DNA from 3 places in the Lysinibacillus sp. LK3 genome. Region 1 is predicted to be linked to each of the others. Evidence: riboswitches for the same ligand, from Rfam matches in the RefSeq annotation. Region 1 holds a riboswitch; each other region holds the start of a gene.

Region 1 (4,840 bases):
CCCTGCTGTAAAAAATGGGCATGTTTATATTGCTGATCGCACATATTGGCAATCTGGCGCAATCACAGCCAACTTGCTAAAGTATGATGATTTAGAGAAATGGTTCGTCAAATAATTTTCCAAAGAAAGCTCTTAATGAGGGCTTTCTTTGTGTTGTTCTGCCAATTCAAAAAAAGGGGGGAATTATCAATGGGTAACTTAACACATGTTTATACGTTACAAAATATCTCTTATTCAATTCAATCATCAAAAAAGTTATTGATTAGTAGTGATTTCTATACACTTTTTATCTTAATGAATGGTAGCGGAAAGCTAGCCATAGATCATGACACCATTCATTTTAGTGAAGAAAAGTGCATATTGATTCCGCCAAATAACACGGTTAGTATCCATATTCAAAGTAAGCACCTTTGTTTTTATCAATTACAATTCAACATTGTCAATCTCAGCAATAGTCAAAATTCATATAGTCATTTTACAAGTATCAGCGAACGACATCTTCTCCCCTTTTCACAATGTCATAGACTGCTAGAAGTAATCTATCAGAACCGGTTAGCGGAGGATGATCACACGATTTTTGAACAGCATGTACACTTTCAAGAGCTGATGTTATTACTCTTACATCAAACCATACCCAAGCAGATGCAAAAAAATGATCGACAATCTGTTGAGCAGTCCATTAACCATTTACATAAACATTTTGAAAAAGAGTGGACGGTTGAGCAGCTAGCACAGCTAGCTGACGTACCAAGATGGAATTATACGCGCATTTTTAAAGATATTACGGGACAAATTCCTCTTCACTATTTAACTAAACTTCGTATTGAAAAAGCTAAGCAATTATTAATGACAACAAATGATCGAGTATTTGAAATTAGCCAGTCTGTCGGATTTAATAATGAGTATTATTTCAATCGTCGTTTTAAAGAACATATTGGCATCTCTCCAGGACAATATCGAAGAAATCAAAGCAGCCATATACGTGTATTTGCACCATTCTTAGAAGATTTCTTTGTTGCGCTTGGGATTACGCCAATTGCTCAATTCAGTCATTCAAAATGGGGGAAACAAGACTATTTAGGTCTACAGAAAGTGCCAGATATCGATGTACAAAATAGAGAAATGGATCGACTCTTTTACTATAAGCCAACTTTAATTATGTTAGATTCTGGTGTAGAGCGTTGGGAATCCTTTCAGCACTTAGATGAAGTAGCCCCCGTCTGCCATCTTTCACACCCTGGAGAGAATTGGCAATCTACTTTATTTAAAATTGCAGATCTAACAGGAAAAACCTCCTTGATGCAAGACGTAATCCTACAATATGAAGATAAAGTACAACAAGCAAAAGGAATTCTTAGCAAATCTGTTTATGGGCAAAGTGTAGCATTTCTCCGTATTTCAGCCATTGGCATTACTCTATACGCGGGTCCTGAATGTGGCTATACGGGCCCCATTTTATATCGTGACTTAGGTTTAATGCCACATTCACTAGTATGGAGTATTCCGCACAATCAACGTAAAGCACAACTGACATTTGCTCAATTGTTGCAATTAGATGCTGATCATTTATTTATTACCTTTGATAAACAACATTCCATTTATGAAAATGAGGAACGTGCTATTTTAAAAACTCCTACTTGGAAAAACCTAGCTGCCGTTAAAAGCAACTGTGTCTATGAAGTAGACTTTTTAACATGGATGAATTATGGCATTTTATCACATAGTAAAAAAATTGATGATGTCTTGAATGTACTTGGCTAAAAGGAAGCTTACTTTAGCTTCCTTTTTCAATGATTAGGACAAACATTGCACTGCTAATAACACCGAAAGCCGTTTTGCTACATAAGATAGGATATCAGTTATAGGATAGGAGGAATGACCTTGTATTACAATCCTTATCCGTATTTTGTGCATCCCTATCATTATCCAACATCGCCTATCGCTAATCATTTTGCCATTAGACCCTTTTCGCAACATCTAGCAATGCCGACCAATAATCCTTTTCCACCTGTCGATACACACAAATTAAAAGCTTCAGCATCACGGATAAAGGCGATGATGCAGCAAGCCCAATTACTTACGGATAAAATAGATAGCTCCCAACAATTCGCACATGATTTAATGAATGCTGCTCAACTTTCAAATAAAACAGAGGTTGAAAAATTAATCACATCAACAGGCATTACGATGAAATTTGAAACAAACTATACACCAGACAGTTTTAGAATACGTCTTATTGATAATGATTGTTGTGGAGTCACCTTAAATTTGAATTGGTGAAAATTCCTAGTGAACTTGTAAACTATAAAAAACTATGCTAAAGTGTTTGTATTGTTATTTCTGAAAATTCTTATATTACTTTTCTTATCAAGAGAGACGGAGGGATTGGCCCGATGAAGTCTCAGCAACCAGCTAACAGTATGGTGCTAATTCCAATTGGCAAAATGATCAGCCTTGAAGATGAGAAGAAGAACTACCGTTGTTGCAGCAGGAGTCCTCTTCTATTAGGGGACTCCTTTTTATTTACAACTATTTTTACAGAAAGCAGGGAAATCAATGTCTAATGAACTTTTACAAGCATTGCAATTATTAAAATCGAAACAGTGGGTTGACTTAACACATACATTCGGCCCTAATTCACCACATTTTTTTATGTTTGAGGACGCTAAATTTGAAACGTTATTTTCTCATAAGGACGGTTTCTTCGCTCAACAATTCACGTTCCCTGGTCAATATGGCACACATATCGACCCACCCATTCATTTTGTGCGAGATACTCGCTACTTAGAAGAATTAGAACTAAAAGAGCTTGTTCTTCCCCTTGTTGTTATTGATAAATCACAAGAGGCTGCGAGCAACCATGATTTTTCATTAAGTGTTGAAGATATTCTTGATTTTGAGGACAAGCATGGAGAAATTGAAGCAGGAACATTTGTAGCATTACGCACAGATTGGAGTAAGCGCTGGCCAGATAAAGAGGCTTTCAGTAATAAGGATGCAGATGGACATAACCATATCCCTGGCTGGGGTTTAGAAGCTTTACAGTTTTTACTAAAAGAACGCAAGGTAAGCGCAATTGGTCATGAAACTTTCGATACGGACTCTGCTGCTGATTTTCGTAAAAATGGCAAGCTAGATGGCGAATATTTTGTGCTTGACCAAGACACCTATCAAATTGAGCTAATGACGAATTTGGACAAGCTACCTGCGAAAGGCGCTATCATCTTCAATATCGTACCTAAGCCAGAAAAAGCATCTGGCTTCCCTGTGCGCTCATTTGCTATTTTGCCATAACATAAAAGTCGGTATAGCGTATACCGACTTTTATGTTTGTCCATTTCTTTTTTTGAATAAAAAGTAAGCAATGAGCATCCCTACAATAAATAAAAGGATAAGATAGATACTATAATGAGTCAGATAGTATCCAACAAATCGCCATTTCTCTCCAAGCATCTTTCCTAATGATATAAATGTGAACGTCCAGATAAATGCCCCTGTATAGGCAAAAAGCGCAAACTTTCTATAAGGATAATTATTAATAGCCGCAATATATGCTGTCAAATGGCGTACCCCGGGGATAAAATAGCCAATTAATAATAGGGTAGGTCCTATTTTTGTAAACATCTTTTTCGTAAAGTCAATTTTTTGCTCTGTAATATGAATTTTAGGGCCATATTTCTGCAATAACGGTAAGCCAAAACGATAACCAATATAATAGCTTAAGGTAATGCCTCCAACCGCACCAATCATTGCACTGACTAAAGCAGGAATATGTTCAAGACTTTCTCGGTAAACACTATAGCCTACATAAGTTAGAAACACCTCATCAGGAAGTGGCACCCCTACAATACCTCCAATTAGAATCACGATAATTCCAAAGTATCCGTAATGTTCAATTAGAGACTGCACGTGATGTGCCATAAATCATCCCACCTAAAATTTATTAAAATCTACCTGCTATATATAGTGTAGCCTCAGCGCTCTAAATGACTTGAAGCTGACGTAAAGCAAAATTGATACCGCCATCTGTAGATGTCTTTGTAACAAAATTCGCAACACTTTTTAGAGCTTTACTACCATTTCCCATGGCAATTCCTACTCCTACATATTCCAACATGTCAACATCATTATCCCCATCCCCAAAGGCAATCGCATTCTTAGGGTCAATATTGAAATGATCAAGCACCGCTTTAATAGCTATAGACTTCGAAACATCCTGCTGTAATACATTCACAATATAAGGATGCCAACGCTGTAAAAATATATTCGAAAACTGGCTAGTATATCTTTTTTCAGCCAGCTCATCCGCATATAGACACATGAGAAAAACCTCTTCATCTACAATTTTTTCATTTATAAGTGGAAAATCCCGTAAAGATAAAGTTTCTTGCATCGCTCTTAAAGCTACTGGACTTTGTATGCTATTCATGGATAGCTGCTCTGTAAAAAATGTTAGGCTATGCTGCTGTTCCTGTGCAAATGCCTGTACATTGCGGACAATTTCTTTGGCAATCGGAGTTTTATGTATGACAAGATCCTTATGTTTCACATAGGCCCCATTTGCAGTAATAAAGGTTTCAATCCCCAGCGCTTTTAACTCATAGCACATAGATAAGGGTCTTCCAGTAGCCGCTACAAGATGGATTCCTTTTTCTTGCAATAGCTGAATAGCTTGTTTTGTACTTTCTTCCACACAGCCATCCTCGTAATTAATCAATGTGCCGTCTACATCAAAAAACACGATATTATACTTCATTTTGAGCACCTCCTTTATAGTCATTTAGAACCATTTATAATTTTTCTCCCATGAAACATGTGAAAGTATTTTGACAAACTTTAA
Region 2 (4,840 bases), on a different contig from region 1:
TTAGCCATGTATACTTACTCCTTTTTTCTGTTCATCCAATTGCTCTATATATTTCATCAACTCTAGTGTCACGTCGTAACGTAAAAATGGTGTAATAAGGTAAATCCCATTGAAATATTGCGTAGCCACTTCTACTAATTCTTTGGCAATAGCAATCCCTTCCAAGGTTGCCTTTTCTTTATCTTCTCCACATGCTTTCATTCTTGTTAAGGCATCTTCAGATAATTTGATACCTGGCACTTCATGATGTAAAAATTCAGCACTTTTATAACTCGTAACAGGCATAATACCGATGTAAATTGGAGCTTGTAAATGCTTTGTTGCCTCATAAATCTCTACAATTTTCTCTTTCGTATATACTGGTTGAGAAATGAAGTAGTCTGCCCCATGCTCAATTTTCTTCTCCAAGCGTGTCACAGCACGATCTAACACACGGACGTTTGGATTAAATGCAGCAGCAACTGAAAAATTTGCTTTTTTACGAAGTGGCTTACCTGAGAAAGAGACCCCTTCATTTAATTGCTTAATTAATTGGATTAGCTCCATGGAAGATACATCATAAACACTTGTCGCACCTGGGAAATCTCCTACTTTTGTTGGATCACCCGTAACGGCCAACACATCATGAATACCTAAAGCATTTAACCCCATTAAATGAGATTGTAGACCAATTAAATTACGGTCTCGACATGTAATATGAGTTAGTGGGCGTACACCATGTGAGCTCTTCAACAATGCGCCCATTGCAATATTGCTAATACGTGGAGAGGCCAATGAATTGTCTGCCATCATAACTACATCTGCACCTGCATCATATAATTGCTTTGCTCCTTCAAGGAACCCATCAATCTCTAAATGTCTAGGCGTATCCAACTCTACTATGACAGAGCGTTCACGTTTAACCTTTTCATGAAGAGGCTCATACTTTGTTGGCTCCGCTTCCCGAACAATCTCAATCTTTTTAGGCTTCGCATGCTTCTCCTGAACCGGTGATAACTCTTCTAAATACTTCTTTGCTGCTGCAATATGTTTGGGTGTTGTACCACAGCAGCCCCCTATTAAACGTACACCTTGATCACGCAATTCAACAGCCGCTCGACCAAAATAATCAGCTTCTGATTCATAAACGACACGCCCATCCTCTAAGTCCAGAAGTGATGCATTTGGATAGGCCGACATAAATGCCTTATTAGGAAGTTCTACACCTTCAAATGCCTGAATTGTATGGTGTGGACCTAGTCGACAATTGACACCAACAATATCAGCACCTAGGGCTTCAAGCTCATGGAGAGCATTATTTAAAGACATCCCATTTTGTAGAACACCGGGCTCATGCATAGAAACTTGTGCAATAATCGGCAATTTTGTTTTTTCTCGTAGCATCTTTAAGGTTGCTGTTAATTCTTCAAAATCATAATAAGTTTCAAGTAAAAGGCCATCTGGATTCCCTGCAAGTAAGACGCTTGCTTGTTCTTCAATAGTTGCTAATATTTCATCCAAGGTTGCATCACTTTTACGAATTCCCCGAATACCACCAATTGTTCCTAAAACAAATTGACCGCCATCAGCCGCTGCTCGTTTTGCGATGGTGATAGCAGCTTCATTAAATTGTTGGACACGTGATTCTAATCCATAGCGAGCTAATTTAATGGCATTTGCACCGTACGTATTCGTTTGAATGATGTCAGCACCAGCTGCAATATATTCTCTATGAATCTTTTCAATTAACTCGGGTCTCTGAACATTCATTTCCTCATGGCAATACTCCAATCCATAGCCATATAGCACTGTGCCTATTGCACCGTCTGCCGTCAATACATGCGTTTTTAACCTTTCAAGCAATCCCATAAAATTAGCCTCTCTTCCTATGTCTCTATATAATAAAAAGCCTTCTTTCATAAAAAAAGAAGGCTTTAACGATTCATCATTGTTGTTCCTTCTCATCTTCGACTCAACGGTCTTCTGGATTTAGCACCTGACAATAAAGTTGGTTGCTGAAGCTTCAATGGGCCAGTCCCTCTGCTTCTCTTGATAAGAATTAAGTATGAATTTTTTAAATAATTAAAAGAATCATATCGTTTACTGACGAATGAGTCAAGACTATTTCACATAACAAAGTTTTTTTCCACTTAAAACCTTAGAAATTGGCAAGTTCCTTTGCAAGCTCTTCACCAATTTTTTTCCCGTTTTGAATGCAAGCACCAATACCTACGCCAAAATACGAGCACCCTGCAATCGATAAATTAGGATATTTCTCATGTAATTCTTGTAGTAATCCTTGTAATGCTTCACGATGCGCTAGATCATATTTAGGCATTTGATCAATCCATTTTGTTACATTCACAACGGTTGGCTGCTCCTCTATTCCTAGGCTCTTTCTCACATCTTCTAAAGCAACTGCTGCTAATTCTTCATCCGTCATGGCGCGTAGTTGCTCATAGGCTGGATTGATGCTCTTATAAAAGAGTCGCACAAGTAATTTATTTTCTTTCGATGTATGCTTCCATTTACGACTAGTCCAAGTTGCTGCATTACAAGTTACGTCTGAATTATGGGAAACAATATAGCCCGTTCCATCTGCTGGCAATTTAGCGTCTGGCACATCAAAACCCAAATAGATAGTAATCGCTGACGCTGTCGTAAATTGGTCAAAATAGCGGTTTAAAGATTCATCCTGTAGCAGATTTTGTACAGTATCGTTCGGTAATGCTAAAACGACATAATCTGACTCAATAATTTCACCATTAGCTAAGGAAATTGTGTAGTTCTTATCTTGTTTTTGAACATTTAGTGTAGTAACACCCTTGATAATTTCTACATCGGATAAGGTTTGTTCAAGTCGATCAATTAAAGAAGATAAACCATTTTTAAAGGATATAAATTTTTTGTTCGCTGCTTTAACAAATTGCTCACGATTCGCATCAAAGCCTTTAATAATACTTCCAAAATCATTCTTATAATCAATTAAATACGGTAAAGTAGAGCCAATAGAAAGCTGATGTAAATCTCCAGAATAAACACCTGCAAGCACTGGTGCAATTTGGTTTTTCACCAGTTCCTCTCCTAAATAGTAAGTTAAAAATTCACCGATAGAACTTTCCTTTGTGAAGCCATTGTTTGGCAATGTTAAATCCTTCAACGCTTCTTTTTTTCCCTGCTCGGAAATAAGTGTACTTTCCTCTAAGGATGCTACACTCATCGGTATTCCGAAAGTTGAATCTGCCGGAATAGCATGTAACTCATTATTCGTATAAATATAAGAAATACCTGTTTCGTTGTAAACTAATTCCGCCTCAAAATCAAGCTCCTGCACGAGTTCCATAACGCCTTGATGACGGGCTACAATAGAATCAGCACCCGTTTCCATGATGAAACCTTGTTCATGTGCTGAATATAATTTGCCTCCTAAATATGTATTTTTTTCTATAAGCACTAGACGAACATCTAAATTATGTTCCTTCACTTGACGTTGCAAATAATGCATTGTACATAGTCCTGTAATACCGCCGCCTAAAACAACAACTGTTTTCATCATAACCGCCCCTATTATTCATTCTTTCTACAGTATAATCCTTTTTCATTGAAAATTACGTTAAACCCTTTACAAATTTAGCAAAAATAGAGCTATTTCATCAGTGAAATAGCTCTTACTTTCTGAATCTCTATAAAATTGATCCTCTATAGCGATAACTTCACAACAAACATTTAAATAGGTACTATAGTGTTTATTACGTCTAAAAATATGAAAAATAGAATGTAAATGTTAGTAGTCTATCCTTTTAAATTTTGCGCAAAGCTCGCTAATTTTTCAGCTGAATTTGTTACCTCAGTAAATGAAGTGCCTAATTCACTTAATATGCCTACAATTGCTTGTATTTTTGTTGCCATACACTCATTTTGATCTTTTGCTTCTGTCATGGCTCCCAATATACTCGTAAATTGGCCTTCAGTTTGTAACATATTTTCTTCACCTGCTGCAACTTCATCTTGAATGTTGGTCAAAGAATACTCTAATTTCTCTGTTCGTTCACCTGTCTTTTTCAATAACAAAGCCACCGCTGTAACAGATTCTTTTGTCTGAATTGATAATTTACGTACTTCATCGGCCACTACGCTAAAGCCCTTTCCCGCTTCCCCAGCACGTGCTGCTTCAATTGCAGCATTTAAAGCCAATAGATTCGTTTGATTCGCAATATTGGTCACAACACTCATAATTGTTTCCATTTCCTTAGACATACCTGATAATTGTTCAATATTTTCTTCTATATCATGAAGAGAATGACTAATATTGAGCATATTTTGTGATTGATTTTTTAAACGCTCGCGACCCTCAAGTGCTTGGTTTTCAGCCAGTGTAGACACATCGAGTGATTTTTTTGCCAAATGTTTAATTTCGTCAGATTGCTTACTTAAGCAGCAAAATGAATTATTGGTTTCCTGCGAGATAGCTGCAAGTGCTTCCGAAGAATCTACAATCTGTCGTTCAATCGCTTCTTTTTCATGAACCATTTTTTCTTTCAGTTGTTCCACAGTGTTTTCAAAAGCTTCTAAAACGAGTTGTTGCTCAAAATTACAAATTTTCGATATAGCTCTGATCGTATTAAATTGATCTTGTGGAAATTCTATATTTTTTTCGACTAAATCAATAAATGATATCGATAAATCTTGGAATGCGCAGATATACCACTGTGTTCTAAGCCCAATGTGGACATGCACCTTTGCAATTTTTACACGCCTTTGGTAATACATCTCATCAATGGTTCCGTTAAACATTTCAATAATATGTTGCCGTAATGTTACTTTAAGCTTTTCTACAGAACTATGATGACTGATAATATCT
Region 3 (4,840 bases), on a different contig from region 1:
TACTTCCTGCCATTTTCTTTCGACTGATGTAAGAAGGTGTTGAATGGATTTATTGTTGACAAATACATGCCCTTCATTTAGCTCATATATTAGATAGGATACAATGTTTTGCGCACTATAGATGTTACCCATTTTAAACACTCCTTTATCATCAGTTTTTGGGAAGAGTAGTCACTGGCTAGGCAACTACTCTTCTATATATTCAAAAGTGGGGGAGCACTTATGAAACATTTACCTTTTAAAAAAAATTTTCGTACTGTTAACTTATTTCCTAGTATATAACATGGATTTAACAAAGTCAATAATACATATAAAATTACTTGGTATTATTTTTTATAAGGTTCTGATAATTAACGGATGCAGTAATAGATTGATGTAGCAACGTTTAACGCATTACCAAATGAGGCTAATCGAATGAGAAAATACGTTAACGTCACAACATCTTACCATTTTCTTTAAACTTTAAGCTTCTACTGTTTGTTCAGTTGTTGTAGCCTGTGTAATGGCTTGATCTAAATCAGCAATAATATCCTCTACTGCCTCTAAACCGATGGATAAGCGAATGAGCGACTCGGTTACACCAGCTTGAACTAATTCGTCTGCTGATAGTTGCTGATGAGTAGTGGAAGCTGGATGAATAATTAATGACTTTGCATCACCTACATTTGCTACATGTGAAAATAATTTCACGCTATCAATAAGCTTTCGCCCAGCTTCTCGTCCACCCTTTATGCCAAATGTAAGCACTGAACCGAAGCCATTTCTTAAATATTTTTTTGCTAACTCATGTGTCGGAAAATCTTCTAGGCCATTATAATTTACATACTCCACAAATGGGTGGTTTTGTAAATACTCAGCCACTGCCAATGCATTTTCGTTGTGTTTAGGGATACGCAGATGAAGCGTTTCTAACCCTTGCAATAAATTAAAAGCAGCATCAGCACTTAATGTTGGACCAAAATCACGTAATAATTGTACACGTAGCTTTGTAGCAAAGGCAGCAGAAGCTGTATCAATTCCATAACGTAGACCATGGTAAGAGGCATCTGGTTCAGTAAAACCAGGGAATCGACCGCTAGTCCAATCAAACTTACCAGCGTCTACAACAACGCCCCCTAAAGTTGTACCATGACCTCCTATCCATTTAGTTGCTGAATGAACTACAACATCTGCGCCGTATTCAATAGGTGTAGAACCGTAAGGAGAAGCGAACGTGCTGTCAATAATTAATGGTAGCCCATTATCATGTGCAATTTTAGCTACTGCCTCAATATCTAAAACCTTTAAACTTGGATTACCATAAACCTCTGCAAAAACAGCTTTTGTTTTATCAGTAATCGCTGCTTTGAAATTCTCTGGGTTTGTTTCATCTACAAAAATTGTTTTAATACCATAGTTTGGTAATGTGTTAGCGAATAAATTATACGTACCACCATATAAAGAACTAGCTGCTACTATCTCATCACCAGCTCCAGCTAGATTTAAAATGGAAAATGCGATAGCTGCTGCACCAGATGAAAGTGCTACTGCTGCTGTTCCACCTTCCAATAAAGCCACACGTTTTTCAAACACATCAACTGTTGGATTGGTAATTCGTGTGTAAATGTTCCCTGCTTCCTCTAAGGCAAAAAGACGTTGCGCATGAGCAGTGTCTTTAAATACGAAAGCAGTTGAGCGATAGACTGGAACTGTGCGAGATCCCGTCACTGGGTCTGGCTCTTGACCACCATGCAACAGCAATGTTTCTGGTTTAAAATTTGTCATTGTGTACCTCCAAATGGTTATTTTTTTACGATGGTACCGGAGATGAGGAGGATTTTCTGTAGAAAACAAAAACCCTCTTCAGCTAAGAAGAGGGTTGCGGTTGCAAGTTTTCCTCCCCTTATCTGCCAGATCCAAGTAAGAATCTGTAGGAATTAGCACCTTAGTAAGCTCATTGCTTACTGGTTGCCGGGCATCATAGGGCCTATCCCTCCGCCGCTCTTGATAAGAGTATGAGATTCAATTTCCATCGTTGTTACACAGTATAAACATAGAGTTTTTTTCTGTCAACATGTAAATTTTATTTTTTCCGAAACTTCTGTCTGCTCTTATACGTAATATGAACGCATACACTATTTTAGAAAAAATTTTGAGAGGAGTATTTTTATGGTAAAGGCCGTGATCATTTTTCTTATGATTGGCTATATAATAGGCTGTATTCACGGCTCTAAAGTGGCTCAATTTTTATCGGGGGTTGATTTAAAAAAGGCTGGCCACGGTAATGCTGGTGCCTCTAATGCCACTCTTTCCCTTGGCTGGAAGTATGGCGTTTTAGTAGCCCTCATCGATATAGGCAAAGGCGTTGTCGCTATTATAGGTGCACATTTTTATCTAGCGGACGCTATTCATTTAACAGAAGAACAAATTTGGCTGCTTACTTATATTATGGCTGCTGGGGTTATTTTAGGTCATAATTTCCCCTTCTACATGGGCTTCAACGGCGGGAAAGGAACGGCCTCCATCATTGGTATTTTACTTGCTGTTGATTGGAAGATTGGTTTATTTGCACTTATTTTATTTGTTATTTTATCCTTTGCAACAAATTATTTAATTGTAGGTGTTCTAGAATTTTATCTCGTGTTTTGTACAGCAACTTATTTATGGATTCCTGGCATTGGCCCAACCATTATAGCTCTTCTTCTTTTTGGCATAGCCATCATCCTGCACCTCGAAAATATTAAACGATTAGTCAATGGAACAGAGCCTAAAGTAACTTCTGCCTTTAAGAAAAAGAAATAATATTTAATGGATATTTTTGTATTTTTTGTGACCGTTTTTTTTCTCTTTATCTACTCATATTGCTGTAAAAAACACCATTTTCACATAGATTTTTTTCTACAATAAAATAGACATATTCTTATCTCAATAAAACATTATACAGGCCGATGTTATGGATAATAATCGTCATTTTTATCGTAGAAAGGATGAGAAAATATGTCTTCACCAAAGCAAGCAGCTACAAAACTTAATTTAAAGCCACTATGGATTGGCTTGGCATTCGCGTTACTAATCATTATTACCTTTTTACCTAACAATGGTGATTTACCTATAGCTGGGCAACGAGCTTTAGCCATTTTAGCTTTTGCAGTCATCCTTTGGGTTACAGAGGCCGTTTCATATCCTGTGAGCTCGGCCATGATCATTGCACTAGTAACTGTTTTACTAGGACTCGCTCCGTCAATGGATAATCCAACTACAGAGCTAGGAACAGCTAGCGCATTAAAATTATCTTTAAGTGGCTTTAGTAATTCTGCCGTTGCTTTAGTAGCAGCAGCTCTTTTTCTAGCCGCAGCAATGCAAATTACTAATCTACATAAACGACTTGCACTTTGGATTCTTTCACTGGTAGGAACGAAAACAAAAGCTATCGTATTTGGCGCTATTTTAGTCTCTATCGTCCTCGCATTTTTTGTACCTTCTGCTACAGCACGAGCTGGCGCAGTAGTACCGATTTTGCTTGGAATGGTGGCAGCATTTGGTTTACCACGTGATAGTCGGCTTGCTGCCTTATTAGTTATTACTTCGGTACAAGCCGTTTCCATTTGGAATATTGGTATTAAAACTGCAGCAGCTCAAAATATGGTGGCTTTAAACTTTATCCAAGAGCAATTTAATGTGGATATTTCATGGGGTGCTTGGCTACTTTATGCAGCCCCCTTCTCAATTATTATGTCGATCTTTTTATTTTTCATTATGATTGCTTTAATTAAACCTGAGACTAGCAATATCGAAGGTGGTAAAGAGGTCATCAAAAAACAGCTTGCAGAGCTTGGCCCATTAAAGGCTCCTGAAATTCGTTTAATCATTACATCCGTAGTTTTACTATTTTTCTGGGCAACTGAAGGGAAGCTACATCCATTTGATACGACAACAGTCACAATTATTGCTATCGCGATTCTATTAATGCCTAAAATCGGTGTGTATTCATGGAAGGAAGTTGAGCCTCATATTCCATGGGGGACAATTATCGTCTTTGCGGTAGGCATTATGTTAGGAACCATTTTACTAAATACGCAAGGTGCTGCATGGTTATCAGATAAAGTTTTTGGTTCACTTGGGCTAGATACTATGCCTTTACTAGCAACCATCGCACTCGTAACTTTATTTAACATTTTGATTCATTTAGGTTTTGCAAGCGCAACTAGCTTAGCCTCAGCACTTATACCTGTGTTTATCGTTTTAGCCTCCACATTAACGGCTAATGTTGATCAAGTTGGTTTTGTTATTGTGCAACAATTCGTCATAAGCTTTGGCTTCCTGTTACCAATTAGTGCACCACAAAACATGCTTGCCTATGGTACAGGCTCCTTTACAACAAAGGATTTCTTGAAATCTGGAATTCCCTTAACCATTATCGGTTTCCTTCTCGTACTTTTGTTCTCTGCAACTTATTGGAAATGGATTGGATTATTATAGAACTTTCATTAAATTAAAACGTAAAAGCCTTGAAGAAACAGACTATCTGTCCTTCAAGGCTTTTAAGATAAGACTATTGTTTCGTAAAAGCAGGGTCCTTCATCGTACCGTTTTTCGCATAGTTAACGTGCCATGATAGTGCTTTTTCTAGGTCATGTGGTGTGTGATGTCCACCCGTTGCCTCATTGGCATCATTAAAGTACTGCCACAGCTGCTCCCTATAATCAGGATGTGCACAATTATCAATGATAAGTCCCACTCGTTCTTTTGGAGCAAGTCCTCGTAAATCTGCTACGCCCTGTTCAGTTACAATGACATCAACATCATGCTCCGTATGATCCACATGTGAGACCATTGGGACAATACTCGAAATATCTCCACC

Evidence for each region. Region 1 has a riboswitch for S-adenosylmethionine ahead of VK91_RS15390 (cyclase family protein). Riboswitches for the same ligand answer to the same signal wherever they lie in the genome.
Region 2: it holds a riboswitch for S-adenosylmethionine, as region 1 does, so the genes downstream of both, VK91_RS18750 (bifunctional homocysteine S-methyltransferase/methylenetetrahydrofolate reductase) here and VK91_RS15390 (cyclase family protein) in region 1, are expected to answer to the same signal.
Region 3: it holds a riboswitch for S-adenosylmethionine, as region 1 does, so the genes downstream of both, VK91_RS12830 (O-acetylhomoserine aminocarboxypropyltransferase/cysteine synthase family protein) here and VK91_RS15390 (cyclase family protein) in region 1, are expected to answer to the same signal.

The regions. Positions count from the first base shown of each region.
Region 1 covers NZ_LDUJ01000021.1:80,923-85,762, reverse strand. Annotated here, with positions in the region: gene VK91_RS15405 (ABC transporter substrate-binding protein) at 1-115, shown strand, start outside; gene VK91_RS15400 (helix-turn-helix domain-containing protein) at 190-1,761, shown strand; gene VK91_RS15395 (hypothetical protein) at 1,882-2,280, shown strand; SAM riboswitch class I at 2,362-2,467, shown strand; gene VK91_RS15390 (cyclase family protein) at 2,557-3,294, shown strand; gene VK91_RS15385 (DedA family protein) at 3,325-3,921, opposite strand; gene VK91_RS15380 (Cof-type HAD-IIB family hydrolase) at 3,983-4,756, opposite strand.
Region 2 covers NZ_LDUJ01000026.1:56,823-61,662, reverse strand. Annotated here, with positions in the region: gene VK91_RS18750 (bifunctional homocysteine S-methyltransferase/methylenetetrahydrofolate reductase) at 1-1,848, opposite strand; gene metH (methionine synthase) at 1-8, opposite strand, end outside; SAM riboswitch class I at 1,938-2,038, opposite strand; gene VK91_RS18745 (protoporphyrinogen oxidase) at 2,138-3,532, opposite strand; gene VK91_RS18740 (globin-coupled sensor protein) at 3,772-4,840, opposite strand, start outside.
Region 3 covers NZ_LDUJ01000017.1:60,842-65,681, reverse strand. Annotated here, with positions in the region: gene VK91_RS12835 (hypothetical protein) at 1-132, opposite strand, end outside; gene VK91_RS12830 (O-acetylhomoserine aminocarboxypropyltransferase/cysteine synthase family protein) at 463-1,764, opposite strand; SAM riboswitch class I at 1,880-1,993, opposite strand; gene VK91_RS12825 (glycerol-3-phosphate acyltransferase) at 2,149-2,781, shown strand; gene VK91_RS12820 (DASS family sodium-coupled anion symporter) at 2,977-4,458, shown strand; gene VK91_RS12815 (succinate CoA transferase) at 4,532-4,840, opposite strand, start outside.